Regions from separate parts of the Desulfovulcanus sp. genome, predicted to be linked through region 2. Evidence: predicted binding sites of a transcription regulator. Region 2 holds the regulator's gene; the other holds the start of a gene.
The links. The regulator sigma-54, encoded in region 2, starts transcription at its own class of promoters, with help from an activator protein. The targets are predictions, from matches to a motif close to CTGGCACGGNNNNTGCTT.

Region 1 (3,905 bases), on a different contig from region 2:
GTTTGACAAATTTGGGCTTGAAGCGGTCGTTGAGTCCAAGGAGGTCATGGATAACCAGGACTTGGCCGTCGCAATGAGGGCCCGCACCTATGCCTATGGTTGGAATAGATACGCTGGATGTAATTTGAGCAGCCAAGTCTGTTGGGATAGCCTCCAGAACAAGACTAAAGCACCCGGCTTCTTCCAGTGCCTTAGCGTCCTGGATTAGCGCTTCAGCCTGATTTACATCCTTGCCCTGAACCTTAAATCCACCTAATTGCCTGATACTTTGAGGGGTTAATCCAATATGTCCTTGAACTGGTATACCTGCCTCGACAATAGACCTAATTTGGGTGATTACTTTTCTTCCTCCTTCGAGTTTAACCGCGTGGGCTCGACCTTTTTTTAGAAAAAGACCGGCATTACGAACTGCTTCTTCTACGCTGGTCTGATAAGACATAAATGGCATGTCGGCAATAACCAGAGCTCGTTTAGCTGCCCTGCTTACTGCTCGAGTATGGTGCAACATCTCCTCCATGCCGATGCTTAGGGTATCTTCATGACCTAAAACCACCATAGCCAGAGAGTCGCCAACCAGAATCATATCTACACCACTCTGGTCCACATAATAGGATGTGTTGAAATCATAAGCTGTGAGCATGGTCAATTTACGTTGTCCTTTGGCCTTAATGATGTCCAGGATAGTTACCTTATCCTTCATATTATACTCCTTCATATTGAGTTCGTTGTTTATTAGGAAATATTTAGCATTCTAAAATCATTTTATCCTTTATTGTCCAGTAGCTTCCGACAATCTCAACGAACTTGATATACCTATCACACGGCGGATGAAAATTCAAAGTGGAGTTTTGTATTCTTTTTCAGGAAATACTTTTACAATTTTTGTAAAGTAATATTTTGTCAATTTTGTAATTTTTTTTAAACTAAAAATAAGTAAAGAAAATAACCACATACCAATATTTTTGTTGTGGCTAGTCTGTTGGTTTTAGGTAAATCTGCTTAAATTTCACAATGTTATATTATCATTTTGTTGTTTAGCCATAGAGGGTGTCATGAGTGGAAGCAGAACAATGGTTTGTTGGTATTAATGACAAAAATGTTAAAAGTGTCTTTCTTTTTTTACAATTTCGTTTCTTTGTTCTTCGTGGGAGGTCTTGTTTTTTGATAACATCTTGATTTTTAAAATTATTTACAATTGGCACGTCGGTTGCTAATTTTGTAAAAATTTTTTTGTAGGGAGGATAAAATGAACGGAGCTGATACTGCGTTTGTTCTAATTTCAGCAGCACTTGTTATGTTTATGACCCCTGGTTTGGCTCTTTTTTACGGAGGCATGACCAGATCCAAGAATGTTCTGGGGACAATCATGCAAAGTTTTATTTGCCTGGGGGTTATCACCATTGTATGGATTTTATGGGGGTATTCTCTTTCTTTTGGTAAGGATATTGGTGGGCTCATTGGTGGCTTGGATTTTATCGGATTAAAAGGCGTGGGCGTGGAACCAAGCCCAGAATATGCCTCAACAATTCCTCACCTGGCCTTTATGATTTTTCAGGGTATGTTTGCCATTATTACTCCGGCTTTGATTACTGGTGCCTTTGCCGAGAGGATGAAATTTAGCGCGTTTCTTTTGTTTACAATATTGTGGTCAACACTTGTCTACAGCCCTTTATGTCATTGGGTTTGGGGAGGAGGCTGGATGGGAGCCATGGGAGCACTGGATTTTGCCGGTGGCGCAGTAGTACACATGAGCTCCGGAAGTGCAGCCCTGGCAGCTGCTTTAATAATTGGGCCCAGACGTGGGTTTGGGAGCAGATCTTTTCTCCCTCATAATTTGCCTATGACGCTTACTGGTGCGGCTATACTCTGGTTTGGTTGGTTTGGGTTTAATGCAGGTAGTGCCTTGGCGATAAATGGGCTTGCTGCCAATGCTTTTGTCACTACCCATATTGCTGCGGCTGCCGCTGCGGTTAGTTGGACACTTATTGAATGGATGCACCATGGCAAACCAACCACACTTGGTCTTGCCAGTGGTGCAGTTGCTGGACTCGTCGCTATTACCCCGGCAGCAGGGTTTGTAGGTCCTCTTTCAGCTTTGGTTATTGGGTTTGCAGGTGGTATAATCTGTTTTTACGGCGTACTCTTAAAATCCAAGTTTGGTTATGATGATTCTTTAGATGTGGTTGGCATTCATGGTTTGGGTGGTGTTTGGGGAGCCTTGGCAACAGGCCTCTTTGCCAGCAAGATGATTAATCCGGATGGTGCTAATGGACTATTTTTTGGCAATCCATCCCAGCTGTGGATTCAGTTTGTTTCGGTTGTTGCAACCTGTGCCTTTTCATTTATCGTTAGTTTTATTCTTCTTAAAGTCGTTGATGCCACCGTTGGATTGCGGGTCGATGAAGAAAATGAAGAGCGGGGTTTAGATGTTAGTGAACATAGTGAAAGTGGCTATCAGCTATAAGAGAACAATACTGTAGAGGTAGGCGCAGGTTTAAAATCTGCACCTGCCTGTAATATTAAAAATTTCAGGAGTGACTATGAAAAAGGTAGAGATCATCACCAGGCCGTTTAAACTTGACGAAGTCAAGGAAAGTTTGACCAAACTTGGGATAAAAGGAATGACTGTAACTGAAGTCAAAGGTTTTGGCCGGCAGAGGGGGCACAAAGAAGTATATAGAGGGGCTGAGTACCAGGTGGATTTTTTGCCCAAGGTCAAAATTGAGGTTGTTATAGAAGAGAGTCTTGTCGCTGATGTCTTGCGCAGCGTTCAGGATGCCGCGCGCACAGGCAAGATCGGAGACGGCAAGATTTTTGTCCTTCCTGTAGACGATGTTGTGCGCATCCGTACCGGAGAGAGTGGAGCCCAGGCCATTTAGGATAAAAAGAGGGTTGGAGAAGGTAAGAAGATGGGAAGAGAAGATGTGTAATGCCATAACACGGCTTGTTAGGTTCAGGGATGAAATTGATCATCCTATGTTGAACAAAATAGGAGGAAAGGGTTTTGTACATAAATATGCACAGGCTGTTGATGACTATTTTCAGGACAGGCTTGCAGAGATTTATACATCAACTTCCCAACTTCCCAGCTTCTTAACTTCCTCCTTTGCTCTTGTGGCAGTGGGCGGATATGGACGATCAGAACTCTGTCCGGAGTCGGATATTGATGTTTTAATTTTGTTTGCGGAAGATATACCGGTTGAGGCCGAAGACCTGGCTCGTGATTTGTTTCATCCTCTCTGGGATGCGGGTCTTGACCTTGGGCATGGGGTTCGTTCTGTAAAAGAATGTTTGGCCTTGTCCAGGAAAAACCTGGATGTTTTCACCTCGCTTTTGGATATGCGTTTTTTAGCAGGGGAGAAGGAGATTTTTTCTCAACTTCATACCCTTGTTCAAAACGAGCTTGTTCCGGAATTAAAGTCTAGATTTACCGAATGGCTGAAAGAAAAGTATGAGCAAAGAAGAAAGCAGCTTGGTGATGCCAGTGCCATGATTGAACCGCATCTTAAGGAAGGCTTGGGCGGACTGCGAGATTATCACTATATACTTTGGCTCGCTCGAGTTCATTTTGCTTTGAGAGAACTTGATGAACTGGCCAAACATGGTCTTTTATCTCATCCTGAATACGAGGCCCTACAGACACACCTAGACTTTCTTTTTTTGGTTCGTTCTCACCTGCACCTTTTAACAGGCAGAAGGACTGATCTTCTCCACTTTGAACTTCAGCCAGACCTGGCCATTAAACTAGGTTTTAAAGACCAGAGAGGCAAGTTTGGCGTGGAGAGCTTTTTGTCCAGACTGCACCGCGAGATGACGAGTCTCAAGGTGTTGTGCCGTTTGTTTTTGCATACCTATTTTTCAGCAAAGACAGAGCTGTTTTCGTATTCAGATGGGCACCTCGCCTT
Region 2 (3,905 bases):
CATAAAGAAAGGAGCCGGATCCCGTCGCAAAACAAACTCTGCCACGACCTGATCCTGCCCGGACAATGGACGCAGTTCTGGTTGAAAATAAGGATTGGGTAAAAAGCGGAGATCAAATACCATGTCTGCTTCCAAAGGTACACCATATTTGAATCCGAATGAGATCAGATGCACTCTCATTCCTGAACATGACTGCTCCAGACACTCCCACTTTTCCTGGATAACCCGCCTTAAATCGTGAATGGAATAACTGGAAGTATCAATAACAAGGTCAGCATCCTGGCGCAATGGTTCTAAAATGCTCTTTTCTTTTTTCAAAGCATCTTCCAGGCCTAGATTTTGCCCCGCCAGCGGATGAGGCCGTCTGGTAGTGGCATAGCGACGAACAAGAACCGGAATAGAGGCTTCTAAAAAAATTAGCATATGCGACTGCCAGGCAGGACAATCTTTTTGCAAGCTATCCCTGACCGTTGCCCACTGCTGGATAAAATCCTGCTGACGCAAATCCATGCCTAAAGCCAGCCCTCGGTAATCCTTGGGATTTTCTTTAACAAAGAGGTCGATTAATGATCGAACCAGGCTGACAGGCAGACCGTCAATACTAAAAAATCCGAGGTCTTCGAAAACCTTTAAAACAGTACTCTTCCCTGCCCCGGATAAACCGGTAATAATTATAATTGGAAAATTTCTATTTTTAGACAATGTGTTAATCTGGGTTCTGAGTTTTGAATTTCTGAACCTTAATCTCTACAAATAGATTAAACAGAACTTAAAAAACTCCATAGCTCCTGCTTGTCCCTTGCTCCTAAAAAAGACTCCTTAAAAGTGACGTCTTGAAGAAGTCTGGACACAAAAGCCAGAACCTTAAGATGCTTGCCTGCGCTCTTTTCCGGAGCAAGTAACATAAAAAAGATATGTACTGGCTTATGGTCTAGGGCATCAAAGTCAACCCCCTCAAGACTTCGACCGGCAACCAAAAGTACATCTTCGAGATTTTCCAGTTTGCCGTGGGGAATAGCAACCCCGTCTCCAATCCCCGTGGTGCCCAATTTCTCTCGGTCAAGTAAGACTTCATGTACGTGAGCTTTATCAATAAAAGTAAATTTGGCTGCCAATGGAGATATAAGTTCAGCCAGGACCTCAGATTTAGTCCTGGCTGTAAGGTTTGGAATGATTAAGTCCTCATCTAAGTAATGAACTAACTTCATTTCATTAAATCCCTGGATCTATTAGGCCAAAATCACCATTTTTCCGTCTATAAATAACATTTACTCTTTCTGTGTCTGCATTAAGAAAAACTAAAAAATCATAGTTTAAAGTATCCAGTTGCATTGCTGCTTCTTCAACTGACATTGGTTTTGGCTCATATTGATCTGTCTGAACAATAACAGGTTCTTTTTGACCGGATTCGCTCTGGCTGAAACTAATGACATCCATACGGACAGACTTTCCTTTTTTCTTTTTATATCTGTCCTTTTCTTTGTCCCTAATTTTTTTGACTTGAGCTTCAATTTTATCTACAATTAAATCTATACTTGAGTACATATCTTCGCTTTCTTCATTAGCAGAAATATGTAAATTTTTTCCAGTCAAAATTACTTCCGCAATATGCCTGAACTTTTCCACTTCCAGATTGACTTGCAATTCAGCATTTTCACTATCAATTATATATTTAGATATCTTTTCCAATCTTGTCCGGGCATATTTTTTTAAATGTTCAGAAGGTTCAAAATTTTTGAAATTAAACTTAATCTTCATAAATAGCCCCCCTTTTGGTGTTTATTGGGTTTATTATCCCGCTATGGCGGGGTCCAATCAAGTTATAAAAATAACCTTTTTTTTGTAGACACATCAATAAAGACAACCAACTACAAACTCCATAAAGCCCGTGTTATAAACACTACATAACTTACTAAAAAATTTTCTTCCGCCTCGAAGAGGAAGGGATATTTAAAGCTGCCCTATATTTGGCCACTGTCCGACGGGCAATATTGACATCAATTTCCTCTTTTAATTTTTTGGCAATAGCTTCATCGCTCAAAGGCTTTTTCGGATCTTCGGACTCAATTATCTTCTTAATCGCTGCTTTTATACTCTCAGACCCTACCTGACTACCATCATCTGTGGATAATCCACTGTTAAAGAAAAATTTTAGCTCAAAAATACCATGCGGAGTAGCTACATACTTATTCGTAGTAATCCTGCTTACTGTAGATTCATGCATATTAATATCTTCAGCCACATCTCTTAAAATAAGGGGCTTTAATTTACTTACTCCGTGCTCAAAAAAATCACGCTGAAAGCGAACAATGCTCTCCATAACCTTATACAAGGTACTCTGTCTTTGATGCAAACTCTTCATCAACCACATGGCTGAACGCATCTTTTCCTGCATATATTCTTCATCAGCGCTTATATTGCTCTTTTTCCTACCGCGACTTAAATTTAAATCTCCAGTATAATAGGGGCTCAACTGTAGTTTAGGCAGGCCTTCATCATTTAAAACAATTACAAAATCATCTTCATACTTATATACAAATACATCCGGACTAATATAAACTACATCTTCTCCACCATAACTCGATCCAGGATATGGATCCAAACGTTGTAACAAGTCCAGATATTCCTTCATCAACTCTTTACTGATCTTAAATTTCTTCAGTAAAGGAGCGAACCTTCTCTTTTCAATGTCTTCCAGATGATCTTTAACCAAACTAACTAATATTGGATCTGTTTCACCATACGCTTCCAACTGCACCAGCAGACATTCCTGTGGACTTCTTGCTGCTACCCCAACAGGATCAAATCGTTGAATTCGCCTCAGCACCTCTTCTACCTGTTTTATCTGCACACCTAGTGTCTCGGCTATTTCTTCAACAGAAGCGGCCAGATATCCCCTGGAATCAAGATTGCCAATTATTTCTTCCCCGATTTCCATTTCCTCTTCGGTAAAGTCAGACAAGTGCAATTGCCAGAGTAAGTGACCTTCCAGAGATGGCTTGGTAGCATATCTTGCTTCAAGAGACTGGACCTCTTCTGGAACCTCTACTTCCCTTGCCAGAGCTTGTTTGGAAGCGCTGGAAAATTGACCAAGATAGTCTTCCCAATCAGCGCTTTTAACCAACTCCTTTTCTTCCACATTGAGTTCAGACAGCTGGTCATTCTTTTTTAAAAGTTCACTGTCATCTTCCAAGGCAACCTCAGGATCTGCCTCTTCCAACATGGGATTCTCCAATAGTTCCTTCTGAACTACCTCGACAAGCTCCACTCTGGACAATTGCAACAATTTAATTGCTTGCTGCAATTGCGGTGTCATGACTAGCTGCTGAGAGAGCTTTAGTTGCTGTCTTAACTCAAGTGCCATAATATCGTGCGTAACCGATGGATGTTATTTGTTTATTTAAGTGAATAGTAGTGCAATACTCGTTTTCAAGTTCATATTTTCATACGCAAACTACGAATTGTTTACGTTCTGTTAATCTACCCAAGATAATAGTTAGTGTAAATGACAAAAAATCAACTTAAAACCTAAAGGCAAAAAGATTCTCCCAGATAGACTCTTCGGGCCCTTGAATCAGCAATAATTTCCTCTGGGGTTCCATTCAAAATTACCTGCCCGTCATAGACTAAATAAGCCCGATCACAAATACGCAATGTCTCACGGACATTGTGGTCTGAAATAAGCACACCAATGTTCTTTTTTTTCAAACGCAAAATTATTTTCTGAATATCATCAACAGCAATGGGATCTATGCCCGCAAATGGTTCATCAAGAAGCATAAATTTAGGATCCTGGATCAGGGCCCGGGCAATCTCTAATCTTCTTCTCTCTCCGCCAGATAAAAAAGAAGCCTTTTGACTTGCCAATTTCTGAATGCCCAATTCTTGCATTAGTTGCTGGGCCT

Region 1: a site for sigma-54 is predicted at 1,196-1,213, ahead of AC3WVG_RS04910 (ammonium transporter). Genes of this name have one in related genera too.

What each region holds. Positions count from the first base shown of each region.
Region 1 covers NZ_CEYAEZ010000020.1:23,290-27,194, reverse strand. The annotation lists gene panB (3-methyl-2-oxobutanoate hydroxymethyltransferase) at 1-700, opposite strand, end outside; gene AC3WVG_RS04910 (ammonium transporter) at 1,247-2,464, shown strand; gene AC3WVG_RS04905 (P-II family nitrogen regulator) at 2,541-2,879, shown strand; gene glnD ([protein-PII] uridylyltransferase) at 2,893-3,905, shown strand, end outside.
Region 2 covers NZ_CEYAEZ010000007.1:13,877-17,781, forward strand. The annotation lists gene rapZ (RNase adapter RapZ) at 1-702, opposite strand, end outside; gene AC3WVG_RS02055 (PTS sugar transporter subunit IIA) at 759-1,208, opposite strand; gene hpf (ribosome hibernation-promoting factor, HPF/YfiA family) at 1,213-1,758, opposite strand; gene rpoN (RNA polymerase factor sigma-54) at 1,913-3,364, opposite strand; gene lptB (LPS export ABC transporter ATP-binding protein) at 3,529-3,905, opposite strand, start outside.